One region of the Aminobacter sp. Y103A genome, then DNA from elsewhere that is predicted to be linked to it. Evidence: riboswitches for the same ligand, from Rfam matches in the RefSeq annotation. Region 1 holds a riboswitch; the other holds the start of a gene.

What was found. A riboswitch is a leader RNA that binds a small molecule or an ion and turns the genes downstream of it on or off. The one in region 1 is predicted to bind cobalamin.
Region 2: it holds a riboswitch for cobalamin, as region 1 does, so the genes downstream of both, bluB (5,6-dimethylbenzimidazole synthase) here and Amn_RS04520 ((2Fe-2S) ferredoxin domain-containing protein) in region 1, are expected to answer to the same signal.

Annotation. Positions count from the first base shown of each region.
Region 1 covers NZ_AP017986.1:922,223-929,582, forward strand. Annotated here, with positions in the region: gene Amn_RS04500 (YegP family protein) at 109-297, shown strand; gene Amn_RS04505 (GlsB/YeaQ/YmgE family stress response membrane protein) at 460-714, shown strand; gene Amn_RS04510 (acyl-CoA desaturase) at 796-1,719, opposite strand; gene Amn_RS04515 (hypothetical protein) at 2,392-2,784, opposite strand; gene Amn_RS04520 ((2Fe-2S) ferredoxin domain-containing protein) at 3,081-3,860, opposite strand; cobalamin riboswitch at 3,976-4,168, opposite strand; gene Amn_RS04525 (hypothetical protein) at 5,063-5,407, opposite strand; gene Amn_RS04530 (cupin domain-containing protein) at 5,575-5,931, shown strand; gene Amn_RS04535 (glycosyltransferase) at 6,335-7,090, shown strand; gene Amn_RS04540 (polysaccharide pyruvyl transferase family protein) at 7,111-7,360, shown strand, end outside.
Region 2 covers NZ_AP017986.1:4,456,300-4,463,659, reverse strand. Annotated here, with positions in the region: gene Amn_RS21900 (SGNH/GDSL hydrolase family protein) at 1-964, opposite strand, end outside; gene Amn_RS21895 (lytic murein transglycosylase) at 980-2,197, opposite strand; gene galU (UTP--glucose-1-phosphate uridylyltransferase GalU) at 2,445-3,332, shown strand; cobalamin riboswitch at 3,396-3,578, shown strand; gene bluB (5,6-dimethylbenzimidazole synthase) at 3,626-4,360, shown strand; gene Amn_RS21880 (outer membrane beta-barrel protein) at 4,357-6,042, opposite strand; gene Amn_RS21875 (KpsF/GutQ family sugar-phosphate isomerase) at 6,193-7,191, shown strand; gene Amn_RS21870 (MFS transporter) at 7,225-7,360, opposite strand, start outside.

The sequences.
Region 1 (7,360 bases):
TTGGTGCGTTTGCGTCGCGAAAATCGCTTCGCGCTTTTCCTCGGGTTGCCGTCGTGCGACGATTCGTCAGCGGCGTGAGTCGCGGATCGGCACATACGGGGAAATGCGATGTACAAATTCGAGGTCTACAAGGACAAGGGCGGCGAGTTTCGGTTCCGCTTCAGGGCTTCCAATGGCGAGGTGATGTTCAGCTCGGAAGGCTATTCGGCCAAGGCATCGGCGCTGAAGGCGATCGAGTCGATCAAGAAGAACACGCCCGGCGCCGCGGTGGAGGATCAGACCACGGCGGTCGCCTGACGGGCGGCATTTCCACGGCGGGCCGATAGGTCGGCCCGTCTCCAGCCTGTTGTTCCAGCATGATCTCTGGCTGCCTGCTTGTCGATCATGCGCTGGTCGTTGCAACTGCGCATCGTGGCTCGTGACGTGCTCCGGCCGATGCGCCAGAACCTGGAGAGACAAATGGGTATCGAAAGCTTGCTCGTCTTCCTGATCGTCGGCGCCGTTGCCGGCTGGCTCGCCGGCCAGTTGGTCAAGGGCTACGGCTTCGGCCTGATCGGCAACATCGTGGTCGGTATCGTCGGCGCGCTGATCGCCGGCTGGCTGCTTCCGACGATCGGCATCAGCCTGGGCTCCGGCATCATAGCTGCCATCATCCATGCCACCATCGGCGCGGTGATCCTGCTCGTACTGCTCAGACTGGTGAAACAAGCCTAGCGAAACCACCCGAGACGTAGTTGCGATCGCCGGCAAGCACAGCTTCGCCGGCGATCTTTTTTGTCCCCTCTTGAGGCGGCGCTAGTCGGCGCGCTTCCGCGGCTCTGCGATCTTGCTCGCCAGTCCGAGCACGCCGAGCAACCTGATGGTCAGGTAGGTGACGTCGAATTCCCACCAGTGGTGGCCGTGGCGGGCCGAGCGCGGGTCGGCGTGGTGGTTGTTGTGCCAGCCCTCGCCATTGCTGAGCAGGCCGACGATGACGTTGTTGGTGCTGTCGTCTGTCGTGTCGTAGTTGCGGTAGCCCCAGACATGGGTGACCGAATTGACCGACCAGGTGATGTGCCAGGTAATCACGGTGCGCGCGAACACGCCCCAGACGAGCAGGCTGAGGCCGAACTGGATCGCCTCGTCAGTCGTGCCGCCGGTGATCAGGCTCGCGGCGACGCCGCCGCCGAAGAAAGCTGCCCAGGACGCGATGATGATGCCGAGATAGACATGCGGCTTGTCGAGCTTGCGGTAGAACGGGTCGCGGACGATGTCCTTGGCGTAGCGCCCGTAGATCTGCATGCGCTCCATGTCGGGCGACTTGACCAGCAGCCAGCCGACATGGGCCCAGAGGAAGGTGACGATCGGGCTGTGCGGATCCGGCTCCTCGTCGGCGTGCTCATGGTGGCGGCGGTGCACCGCAACCCAGCGCGCCGGCGTGTCCTGGAAGGCGCAGACGGCGATGATCGCAAGCCCGTGCTCGAGCCATTTCGGGCAGGTGAAGCCGCGATGGGTGAGAAGCCTGTGGTAGCAGAGGTTGATGCCGAGCGTGCCGAAGACATAGATGCCGGCGATGCAGAGGACGACGCCGGTAGAGCTGAAGAACCAGGGCAGCAAGGCGTAGAGCGCGACGACATGATAGAAGGCGAGGCCGCTCAAATTGAGCCAGTCGATGCGGGCCAGAAGCGGTCGGCGCGCAATTGCGGGCGTGGCGGACGACGCCGCGATCTGGTCGGACATAGATGCTCCCATTTGCGGCCCGGATCGCTTCCCCACGATCGAGCCGCCTCCTCCGTTTCGGGCGAGGTTGCGCAGTTTCTAATTCAGGGTCAAGGCACGTTTGGAATTACCCCGAAATATGAGTGCGGACGGTGGGCCGCGGCGGCGACCCACTGCTATTGGGGATGCGGGTTTGGCCGGATCATCGGGGAAGGTAGATCGCCCAAGAATGTGCCTGGGACGCCGCGGACACGGAAGTTCCACAGCAGTCGATCCAGGCGCTGGAACTCCCGCAAAGGGAGCTGCGCCGGCTGGACAATCAGTCGTGATGCAGGCAGTCGTCGCAGAGGCCGAACTTCCAGGCGGCAGCGGTGACGCCGATGAAGCGATTATGACAATGGACGCATTCCATGTTGCCATATCCCCGCGGCGAAGGCGGTGACAGAGATCTCTGCGCCGCGATGTAAGTCTCGCGCCGACGCATCAACTCTTCGCGGACATCACGCCGCGAATAGGATACTTGAATTGCCATGACTGCCACCGCCCACTGAACTGATCTAGCCCTGCGCAATAGTCGCTGATGTTTCCCTTGGGTCAATTAGATCGATGGATTGACGTGGATCGCAACAGGCTGTGTCAGCCCATCGGACCTGTGCCCGACGACCCCAGGCGCCGCTGCCGCTGCTGCGCGTTTCAGCCTTGGCTTCCAGCCAGTGGCGGATATCGGCGGGAACATCCGCCGTTACGTTGAGCAGCGGATTGCGCGCCGTGCCTGGTAAAGACGTCGTGATAGTTGACGATCGACAACGGCAAGCGTTGCTGTTCGGCCGGAATCGGGTCGAACAGGTGGTGCGGAAAGTTGTGCGGTGCCGACAAGGTGCGCATCGTCAGGCCGCTGCCCGGTATGGCCAGCGACAGGCAGGCCTGCGAACTGTCCCACAGCTCGCTTCCCCGGGCGGAAACGCGCCGTGGCCCGCCTCGACACGATGGCTGACATTGGGCGCGAGCTTTGCTGCCACCGAACGCTCGAAATAGCCGAGTAGCCGAGGATACGGTCTTCTCGCCGAACCACGACGAGGCCGCCATCGTAGCTCGCTTTGACCCCAGCCTTGTCGACGGTGGTCTCGATCATTGGCACCAGGTCGTAGTTAACGCCCAAGGTCCGGGACGGCGCCTGCCAATAACCGTCCCGAGGATCGGTCGTCGCGGCCATATGTGCGCATGCCCTTGACGTCGACGGAGCCGAAGGGCGGCCGCAGCAACTTCCAGTGCCAGATCAGGTTCACGGCAGAACAGCATGTCGCTGTCCAGGCCGATAAAAGGCAGGGGCAAAAAGCAGGTGGTGGCGGAACGACACGATCCCCCTTGTTTTCAATGGGCCTTCACCGCAGCACCTGCTTGCGGCCGGTGGGGTGGTAGGCAAAGTCGTCGACCACCGCGCCGCCGAGCAGATGTTCGGTGACTATGCGGTCGACGGCGGCCTCGGTGACCCCGCCGTAATAGGTGCCTTCGGGAAAGACCTGCAGCACCGGTGCCAGGTTACAGGGGCCAAGGCAGGTCGATTTGGCGCTCATCGTGCCGTCGCCGGTCACGCGCAGCTTCTGGCGGTCCTGCTGGTTGCGCAGGTGGCCCCAGATCAGGTCCGCGCCGGCGGCATTGCACGGGCCGCCCTGGCAGACCAGCACGCGGCGTTTCTGCGCCGGCACGAGCGAGCCCTCTGGCGCCAGCCTGTCGAGCGGCGGGATGGGCGGCGTCGCGTCGGCACCGGTGACGAGGTCGGCCATCATTGCAGCCAGCAGCGGGCTTTCGGCGAGGCCCCGCGCGATGCGCACCGTCGGCCAAGGTGCCGCGTCCTCGGTCTGCCACCGGCGCAGCGACTTGGTGAGCCAGGCATTGAAGCTGGGCTCGATCGGCAGCATAAGCGGCAGGATGAGGATATCGGAGAAATCCTGCTGGCGAAGTGCCGCAAGCGCCTCGCGCAGCGACGGCGTGCCTTGTTCGGTGAAGCCGAAGCTGGTGTGATCGACGCCGGGCAACGCCGCGGCGAGATCACAGAGCTGCTGCATCTGCCTGTAGGGCGCGGCAGCAAAGGCCGACTTGGCGACGAGCACGATGGCACGTCTGGCCTGGGACTGCGCGGTCTCAACTTCTGTATTGTGCAAACGATCGATCCCTGGCCTGACTGCGGTCGGGATTGTCGCAACGCATGTTGGTGGAAGGCGATGGCCGATAGCGCCGCCTGCACGAACCTGCGCTCCGGTGGTACACCCCGCCCACGGAACATCACTCGGTCAGGCAGGTCTCCTGGCTCGCGGGTCTCGGCTCATTGCCTGCCTTCCCGGCCGTCGGCCAGTGACACAATCGGCAATGCGGCTCACCGCTTACAGTTGCGGGGCAGCTTCGGTTTCGCACCGAATTCCCTCTTAGCTTCCGCCCGAAAGCAGAAGAACCATAACCGCGCGGCAAGCTATATGCGGGCAGACGCAAGTCAAGGGTTGTCGATGGACACGTACCTAGGCCAGCAATGCGCTGCCTTGCGATCGCTTGGCGTTGCTGGACATAGTCCGGCGATGGACGACGATTGCCAAGCAGCCCTTCCGATCATGACCGTGCGCCATCGGGGCGCATTGGTAGAGACCGGAGATGGACATGCACCCCAAGCGGAATAAGCCCAGGAATGCCAGGGCCGGCTGCCTCTGTGCAAACCGCACAAGGCGAACGGCGCCTGCCCGAGGCATATCGACATGAAAATCGGCAACCGGCGTCGATATGAAGCGGGAAGCTCGCAGTTGCGATGTGAAGGCGTCCGCGGCTGATAAGCTTGTCTGCGCGACATCGGATGTGCGAGGGGACGCGCCCGCCCATTGATTGGGGGGGCAGGGCGGGCGCTAAGCTCGGGTGGTCCAAGGGGGGGTAAGGACGAGGTGAGCCTGTAGGTCGTTTAGAGGTTCCTAACGTAAGGTCAACCAGCGCCAGCGAGCGGACGGCGCGGTCGTTCAACTTCTCGTGTAGAGCGGCTGGATCGCAAGCGGCGTCGAGCCCGTTCAGGGCAATCTGAGCGGCCGTCCACCGGTGCGTTGCCAGGACACCGGCGAGTGTCGTGAGTTACCGCCAACGTGAAGACGCTGGGAACGGCCACCAGGCGGGTCGCCAGAATGATTGCAGAGCAGCTTTGGCCTGTTTTCGTGGGCACCCCACCAATGTGGCCCGGCATGCAATCGCGACAGCCACAGGCGACGATCGGAGGTGTCGATGATGTGCGCGGCGGCGGCTCACCGCGTGGGCGAACGCTTCGCCGAAAGCGTTGGAGCAGGCGCGCGACGAGCTTGCCGCACATGCGCGCCGTTGGCAGTGAGGACCGAAGTTACCGCTTCGCGGTGTCCGCGCTGCTCGCCAGGCTGGCAGGAAGGGGCTTGCTCGAGCATTTCAGATGCATGTCCCGGGCGAATTTCTTGCGCATCTTGGCGCGATGCTCCTTGCCGGCCATGGCGATGCCGAGCCCGTATGGGCCAAGCAGCAGCCCTGCCGATACGCTCAGGGTTTCTTTCTCTTGCGCTGCGTAGTTCGCCGCCTCAGCTCGAGCTTTCGTGCAGTCCGCTGACCGCCATTTGGGATCCTTGGCAGAGAGTGTGGTGGCATAGTCGGCGGGCTGGGATGCACAGCCGGCAACTGCGAGCATCGTCACCGCAGCGAGCAGTTTGGCCTTCATCTATGAGTCCTTGCTAAACATCCGTCCATCAACACAGACAGGGCTGATTCCGCAAGGGGCGGCGGAAGAACACCAACATAGGAATATGCCTCTTTATCATAAGGAAACAAAGTTGCCTGATTTGAGGGCGTCGGCTATGCAGGGGTGTCTTAAGGGAGGAGAATGCCATGGCGAACAAAACAATCCTCAAATTTGGCCAGCCGGAAGGTGCAGATTCCAACGACCTACCGGGATGGGTGGTGGTCGACGGAAAGCCGACGATGAAGACGGCCGTCCAGCATACGACCGGGGATGGCAAGGTGCTGTCGGGAACGTGGCAGGCCACGCCAGGCACCTACCACGCCAGCTACACCGACTACGAGTTCGTCCACATGATCTCGGGTCGCATCATCATCACGCCGGATGGCGGCGCGCCCGTCGAGGTTGGGCCGGGCGACGCGTTCGTCGTGGAAGCGGATTTCAGGGGCACCTGGAAGATCATCGAGCCGGTGACGAAGCACTTCGTCGTTACGCTGGGATCGTAGGAAACACCGCGCAACCGGCGGGGATATCTCCATCGGCTGTCGAAGAAGGCTGCCGGCCGGCTCGTGCACGCGGACGAACGCCTGATTGATTCGACCTGGTTCCGACAGTGAGCGGAACCAGGCGCACCGGTGATGCCTTGCTGGCTTAATTTCCTTGGGAAAAGGCTGGTGCAGCTTTGAATGATCAAACAACGCGAGATGCATCGCGCATGTTGCGTTCCCCGGCCGAGAATGAGCATTTTTCCAAGCTTTGCGGCCAGGACTGATCGCTCGCTGCGCGACCACCACAACATCACCGTCGACCTTGTCCGCGGCTATTGCGGGCTACCACCTGTGCTTGCAGAAGGTTGACCTTTGCCCGAGCTGGTTTATTTAGGCCCCGGGCAGGTATGGGTGGTAATTTATGTTGGCAGTGGTGAATTCGCTGTGGATCGGCAACAGATTGGGGCCGGTCCACGCGGGGTGTCTGAGGTCGTTTCTTCGAAATGGGCATCGTGTCGTTCTGCACGTGTTTGACCGGCCGGACGACGTGCCTGAAGGCGTCGAACTTTTCGACGCCCAACGGTTGATGGCTCGATCGGAAATCGTTGCACATGAGACGACGGGTAGCCTGGCTTTGGCGTCGGATATCTATCGGTACCGCATCCTGCGGGCGGGCCTCGGCATATACGTGGATTGCGACGTCTATTGCCTGAGGCCGATCCAGCAGGAGGAATTCCTCTTCGGCTGGGAATCCGACAAGGCGATCAATGGCGCCGTGCTGGGGCTGCCTTCGCAGCATCCGGCGCTCAATGAGCTGATCGCGGCATCCAGCGATCCTCATTTCATTCCATGGTGGTATCGAAGCACAAAGAGACGGTTACTGCGCCTGCGCAAGGCCATGCGCCTGCCTGTCCCGGTATCCCGCCATCGTTGGGGTGTCATTGGACCGCAGCTGTTGACCAACGTCACCCGGCGCCACGAAATTGCAGCTTCGGCCAAGCCGATCGATGTGTTCTATCCGGTCAGCTACCAGAACACCAACCTGCTCTTCGATCGCGGGCTGTCCTGGCCCGATATAGCCACCAATCGGACGCTTGGCGTCCATTTGAGCGCGTCGGTCATATCAGGCCGCGAAATCATACGCGGCAGCCTTCTGGACGCCGTTGTCACGCAATAGCTCGTTTCGAGACTGCACTGATGTCGCTGAAGAGCCGGCTAAGCTCCTTTCGTCGCGTATATCTGGCTGCGCGCACCGTCGACACGCCGCCGACGCTTCTGTTCTGGTGGGGAAGCTACGGCTACAGGGGCGGCCCGACGATCGGCGACCTGATGGCGGTCGACAACCTGTCATCGAGGCTGCGTCTGCGCGGCGTCGAGCACGCCGTCATTTCGCATCCGGAACTGCAGATTCCGGGTCATCTGCCGGTTGATGATCTCTATGCGATCA
Region 2 (7,360 bases), 2.1 Mb from region 1:
TTGCCGGCACGACGGTTTCGGTACCTTGAGGCGTGATGCCGAGCAGCTTGTTCAGCGGCTTTTCGGCGAAGAAGGCGAGCTTGCGTTTGCCGGCGCGGGTGACGTTGATGCCGTCGTCGGCGCGCAGGCGCACCGGCTGGCCGTTGATGTCGGGGCCGCTGGTGACGAAGGCGCCGGCCTCGTCGACGAAGCCGTCCCAGACATCGACGAATTCGCTGCCTGCGGCTTCCGTTGCAGCACGGTAGATGTCGTTGAAGGCGAGCATGTCGGTGTTCATCTTCGACGACTTGAAGGCGGGCATGCCGACCCACAGGAACGGCACCTTGGTGTCGGCGATGGCCTTGGCCAGCTTGTCCGCGCGCGCCGTGTACTCCTTGGTCCAGGCGGCGCTCATCGGTGGCTCGCGGGTGTCGGCGACCCGCATCTGCTGGCGGTCGTTAGAGCCCATCATGATGATGACGGCGGCAGGCTTTTCCTGCTCGATCAGCGCCTTGGCTTTCTCGGGCCAGTTGTAATAGTCCTCGCGGACGAGGCCCGACGAGCCGTTGGTCTTGTCGATGACCCTGATCTTGGCATTCTCGGCAAAGACCGTGCCCAGCCCCTCGGCAATGCCGCCGCCGAGGAAGTCGCCGATGACCAGCACGACACGCGCGTCAGCCAGCTTTTCGACCACCGGAACGGCCGGATCGGCAGCTCTGCCGACATTGCCGGCGGTTGCCTTTGGCTTGCGTGGCGTCTTGCGGATCTTCTTGCGCGGCTGTGGCTCGTCAATGATGAAGGGATCGACGCGCGGTTCGCGGCGCGGCATGAACAGGTCGCGCAGGGACCATTTGCGCAGAATGCCTTCCTGCGCCACGGCCGGCGTCGGCATTGTCGACGAAATGGCGGTCAAGGCGACCGCCACCGCGACCAGTGGCGTCGTCAGGCGCAACAGCGAAAACCGCGGACGACGCGTGAATGCCAATACAGCCTCCGGTTGCTAGTTACGCCGCAGGAACTTCAGCACTTCCATGCTCGGATGACCGTCCGGCGTCAAGCCCAGCTGTGCCTGAAATGCCTTGATGGCCGAGCGCGAACCTTCGCCGATCTTGCCGTCGCTCTTGCCGTCGTAATAGCCATGCGCCGACAGGCGCTTCTGCAACTCCTGCTTTTCCTCGAAGCTGAGCTTGGTGAACGGCCGCTTCCAGTCCTGCACCAGGCCACCATAGCCGGCGATCTCGTCGGCAAGAAGGCCGACGGCGAGCGCGTATTTGTCGGCGTTGTTGTAGCGCTTGATGACCGAGAAATTCTTGGTCATCAGGAAGGCCGGTCCGCCGCGGCCGTCCGGCACCTTGAGGGTGGCAACGTCGGAGCCGCGCTTGAAGGCCTTGCCGTTGGCGCGTTCGATGCCGAGCGATGCCCATTTGTCGAGCGTCAGCGATCCCGTCGGGAACTTCTGACCCTCGGGCAGCACCACTTCGTAACCCCAGGTCTTACCGGCCTGCCAGCCGTTCTTCTTCAGAAGGTTGGCTGCGGTGGCGAGCGCGTCGGGCACGGAGTTCCAGATGTCGCGCTTGCCATTGCCGTCGGCATCGACCGCGTAGGCCTGGTAGCTGGTCGGGATGAACTGGGTGTGGCCCATCGCGCCGGCCCAGGAGCCGACGAGGTGACTTTCGTCGATGTCGCCGCGCTGCAGGATTTTCAGCGCCGCGATCAGCTGGGTGCGGGCGAACTTCGCCCGGCGCTGGTCGCCATAGGCGAGCGTCGCCAGCGAGCGCACGACATTGCGCATCACCTTGTCGTTCTTGAGAATCTCGCCGTAGTTCGATTCCATCGACCAGATGGCGAGCAGGATGTAGCGGTCGACGCCATACTTGGCCTCGATGCGGTCGAGCCAAGGTTTCCACTTGCGCGCCATCTCGCGACCGACAGCAATTGACTGGTCATGGACGCGATTGTCGAAATAGTCCCAGACGGGCGCGGTGAATTCGGGCTGAAAGCGGGCCTTTTCAAGTACTTCGGGGTCGGCCGAGGTCACGCCACGAAAGGCGCGGTCATAGGTCGAACCGGAAATCCCGTTGTCTGCGGCGACGGAGCGGAAGCTCGCCACCCAGCGCTGGAAACCGGCTTCGGCGGCCGCCGGGCCGGCCGGAAGCATCAATGCCAGCGAAAGGGCAGCGGCGCTCAGGAGGCCTTTGGCGGTCTTGCGAAGGGGCATTCTTTCCTCCTTGGAGAGATCAGAAACACGATTCATCGCCGATGCCGGTTATCAATCAGTTTACCATAGACCCGTTGGGGAACGAAAAGCGGGTTGAGGGATTGTCCACCTAGCTGTTCGGACAATCAAGATCGCGTGATCAATGGTCTTGCCCGCTGTCGCTGAATATGTGAACGCATTCAGTATTCATCAATTCGGGCGTGGCAAAGTTGGCGTCCGATACATCCCTCTATCGGACGACCACGCAATGAAAAGAGTTCGCAAGGCAGTTTTTCCGGTCGCGGGCCTTGGCACGCGTTTTCTGCCTGCCACCAAGTCTATCCCCAAGGAAATGCTGACTGTGGTCGATCGCCCTGTGATCCAGTACGTGGTCGACGAGGCGCGCGAAGCGGGCATCGAACATTTCATCTTTGTCACCGGCCGCAACAAGGCGGTCATCGAAGACCATTTCGACGTCCAGTTCGAACTTTATGATACGCTGGCCCAGCGCGGCAAGACCGAGCAACTGGAGCGCCTGCAGCGGTTGCAGCCGGCCCCGGGCCAGACCTCGTTCACGCGACAGCAGGTACCGCTCGGCCTTGGCCACGCAGTGTGGTGTGCGCGCGAGCTGGTCGGCGACGAGCCCTTCGCGCTGCTGTTGCCCGACATGATCATGCAGTCGGAAAAGAGCTGCATGCGCGAGATGGTCGAGCTCTATGCCGAAACCGGCAACAACATCATCGCCGTCCAGGAATGCGACCCGGCCGAGGCGCACAAATACGGCATCGTCGGCAAGGGCAAGTCGGTTCACACCGGCTTCGAGATCGAGGGCATGGTGGAAAAGCCCAAGCAGGGCACGGCACCCTCGAACCTGTTCATCAATGGCCGCTACATTCTGCAGCCGGAGATTTTCAAGATCCTGGCAAGCCAGGAGCGTGGCGCTGGCGACGAGATCCAGCTGACCGACGCCATGCTCAAGCTCGAGAAGATGCAGTCCTTCTACGGCTATCATTATCGCGGCCGCACCTTCGACTGCGGCTCGCCGGAAGGTTTCGTCGAAGCCAACGTTGCCTTTGCCTTGTCGCGCTCCGATCTCAGCAGGAGCATGGCCGGCGTCATCGAAGGGCTGCTCGGCGAGATCAAGCTGGGCAAATAAGCCACATGTCGCCTGTGCGTCAGGATTGGACGCACGGTGCGATGGCTTTCGGCCGCTGCTGCCGCTAGAAATACCCTGCCAGGTGCCCGCAGCGATGCGGGAGAATCGGGAACACGGTGCAAATCCGTGGCGTGCCCAACGCTGTAAGAGGGACCGTATCGGCAGAGGCCACTGTTCATCCAACGGGAAGGCGCCGCAGACGGGTTGAACTCGAGCCAGAAGACCGGCCCGGCAGACATCGACCTCCGCATGGTCAGGCGGAGGGAACCGACATGCTCGCCAGGGGATATGCGATGCTTGCTGACCAGTTGAAGGCCGCTTCAGGCTGTTTCGATATCGCCGCACAGGATGCCGTTTACCGCGCCATCTTCACGCGCCGCGACGTTCGCAGCCATTTTCTGCCTGATCCGATCGACGACGATGTGCTGGCGCGGCTGCTGCTGGCTGCCCATCACGCGCCGTCGGTCGGCTTCATGCAGCCGTGGAACTTCATCGTCATCAGAGATCGCGAACGACGCGAGCGGGTCCGCGACCTGTTCTTTGCGGCGCGGCAGCAGGAACTGCCTGAGATCGCCGAGGAGCGGCGGGAGCTGTACCGCAAGCTCAAGCTCGAAGGCATCTGCGAAAGCCCGCTCAACCTGGTCATCACCTGCGACCGCAGCCGTTCGGCAAACTCTCCGCTCGGGCGATGGCACAATCCCGAGATGGACCTCTTCAGCACCGTCTGCGCAGTTCAGAATTTCTGGCTCGCCGCGCGTGCCGAGGGCATAGGCGTCGGCTGGGTCAGCATCCTCGATCGCGAGGCGCTGAAGCAGTTGCTAGGCATTCCCGATCACGTCGTGCCGGTGGCCTATCTCTGCGTCGGCCACGTCAGCGAATTCGCCGACAAGCCCGATCTCGAGCGCCATGGCTGGGGATGCCGTCTGCCGCTTGCCGAGCTGATCATGAGCGAGGTCTATGCGGGGCAGGGGGAGACGGCCTTGAGGGCCGCAGCCGCCGCGATCGGCGGTTTGCCCCAAGCAGGTTAGCGCTGGATTTTCAACCCGACGAAGACGCTGTTGGTCTTGGCGTCGCGGAACGGCAAGGTGCTGTCGAAGGTCTCATGGCGCAGCTTGCCGGTCAGGCCGGCGTAGCGGTTGAGCCACCAGGTCAGGCCCGCTTCGGCGCTGAGCCTCAGCTCGTGGTCGTTCGAGCTGGCATAGTCGCGGTAGCCGACGCCGCCGGCGAGGAATGCAGTCAGGTTGGAACGGATCTGCCGTTCGACGCTGAGGCGGCCGTTGTAGAGCACCGAACCGCTGTCGCCGGCAGTGGTCGAACCTTCGACCAGGGTTTCGCCGGTCAGGCCGACGATCGTGCCGCGCATCGGCGACCATCTGAGATCAGCGGCAATCGTCGCGGCGGAAACCGTCTTCAGCCGGTCGTCGTCGAAATCCTCCGAAATCCAGCCGGCCGAAATCTCGCCGCCGAATTTTTCGCCCATGTCGATCTCGACGCCGGCGCGGGCGCCGGTACGCTTGGACGAGCGCTCGAAACCGGCGGTGTCGAAGCGCAGGTCATAGACCCGGCGGCCGAATTCGACCTCGCCAAAGGGCGTCAACGCCGGTGAGACCTCGTAGCCGACGCGGACCTTGCCGGTATAGAGCCTGGAGTCGCGGTCCTTCTGTGAGAGCGTGGTGCCGTCGGTCAGTTCGGCGTCGCTGTAGCTTTCGTCGACAGCTTCGCCGGTCACTCCGAAGCGGAACTTGCCGACGGCCTTTTCGACACCCAGCGCGCCGTTCAGCGTGTGCAGGGTCGGCCGCTCGGCGGTGCCGGAGATGACCACGGGCGACGACGTCGATTCCGGGCGCATGCTGTAGCCGAGCCGCGCCAATGCGCGCATGTCGTCGGCGAGATCGAGCTGCAGCCGCCCGTCGATGCCGCCGCTGAGATCCTTGACCTCCTGGCCGGAGATGGATTTTCGGTAGTTGCCATAGGCGTCGATGGTCGCCGAATGGCTCTCCCAATCGGACGCGGCGTTCAGCCTGAGAGTCGTCTCGGACAGAACGGCCGACTTTCCGTTAAAGCTGGAATCCGCATTCGACGTCGCGGTGACGCCCTGTTCAAGGCTCGGCTTCAGAACGAAGGTGCCGAAACGGATGCCAGTCGGCTCGAACGGGTTCGCATCCGGCTGAGGCCTGCGGCCTTCGATGGCGCGCTGGCGCTCGGCTTCGGGTCCGTTCTCGATCTCCGTTTCGGAATCGACGGTGCCCTGGCGCACGGTGCCGGTGGTCAGCTCTTCGTCGGCTGCCGGCACTGCTGGCCGCTCGGCAGCCGTCGGCGCGGCGGTGCCGGCCAGCCGCTCGCGTGCCTCGCGGGCGCGCTGGCGCGCGGTCGTGGGCGGACGGGCGGATGGCAAGGAGCCGGCCGATGTGCCGTCGGCGTTGGGCGGTTCGCTGAACAAATCGGTGGCCTCAGCGTCAGCCTGGGTTGGAATCGCGCCGGGGCTGACCGGCTGGTAGGCCGGTGCCTGGTCCTGCGCCTGCTCGGCCGCAGGGCGCCTTTTGTAAAGCCGCAGGGTGTTGTTGATGTCGTCTTCGCTGACCGGTCCGCGCAAGGCGGTTTCCTGGGCATGCAGCGGTGCGGCGCACAGCAACGTCGCCACGCTTGCCGTCGCCAGCAAGATGCGGAGTGCCGTGGTCTGTGTCCGTTGCTCCGGCCTGATCTGCGCCATCTTTCCCACTGCTTCGCCGACGCAAGGGCGTCGCACTTACCAACTGGTAAATCGCCATGGTTAACGGAGCGTTTCCCGCACGCCCTGAGAGGCCTCGTTTTGGGCGGATAATCATGGACAGCCGCACGCCGACGCGCTAACGCATGCGCCATGCACGCTGGATCGCTGAAAAAAGAGCCGGACGGGCAGGCGTCGATCGCCTCCGCGCTCCGCACCGTCACCATCGAGCAGGCCGGCATCGCCGCGCTTGTCGCAGCGCTTGAAGGCCCGCTCGCCGAGCCATTCGCCAGGGCTGTCTCGATCCTGGGCCAGCTCAGCGGCCGGGCGATCATCACCGGCGTCGGCAAAAGTGGGCATATCGGCTCCAAGCTGGCGGCGACCTTGGCCTCCACCGGGACTCCGGCCTATTTCGTCCATCCTTCGGAAGCCATTCACGGCGATCTCGGCATGATCACCAGGGAAGACGCGATCGTCGCACTCTCCTGGTCGGGTGAAACAGCAGAGCTCAAGGGTATCGTTGCCTATTCGAGGCGCTTTTCGATCCCGCTGATTGCGCTGACGGCCGGCGATACGTCCGCCTTGGCGCGTCAGGCCGACGTCGTCCTGTCATTGCCCCGGGCGCCGGAAGCCTGTCCGCACGGTCTTGCGCCGACGACGTCGACGCTGCTGCAACTCGTCGTCGGCGACGCGCTGGCCGTAGCTTTGCTCGAGGCGCGCGGCTTCACTGCCGATCATTTCCGCACCTTCCATCCCGGCGGCCAGCTCGGCGCGAGCCTGATGCCGGTCGGCGACCTGATGCACAAGGGCGAGGAAATGCCGATCGTCGCCGTCGGCACCAAGATGCCGGAGGCAGTAAAGACACTGTCCAAGAAGCGTTTCGGTTGCGTCGTTGTCGTCGACGAGCAGGGCCGGCTGGCCGGCATCGTCACCGACGGTGACCTGGCGCGCAATCTCGATCGAAATCTCGCCGAGACCAATGTCGAGGACATCATGACCCGACAGCCCAAGACGGTACCGCCGCAGATGCTGGCGGGCACTGCGACGGCAATGCTCAACGAGCACAACATCAGCGCCATCCCGGTGGTCGAAGGCGACAAGCCTGTCGGCATCATCCACTTCCACGATCTGCTCCGGGTTGGCGCCGCCTGACCGGCGCCCTGCTGCCAACTGCCTGACGGCCCCCTACTCAGCTTCGTCCGGACCGAGGGCGAGCGCGCCGATGACCGCGCAGGCGGCAAGCATGGCCGCGCATGCCGATAGAACAGCTGTCGGGCCGAACAGATCCAGCGCGGCACCGACAACGAGAGCGGCAAGCGGG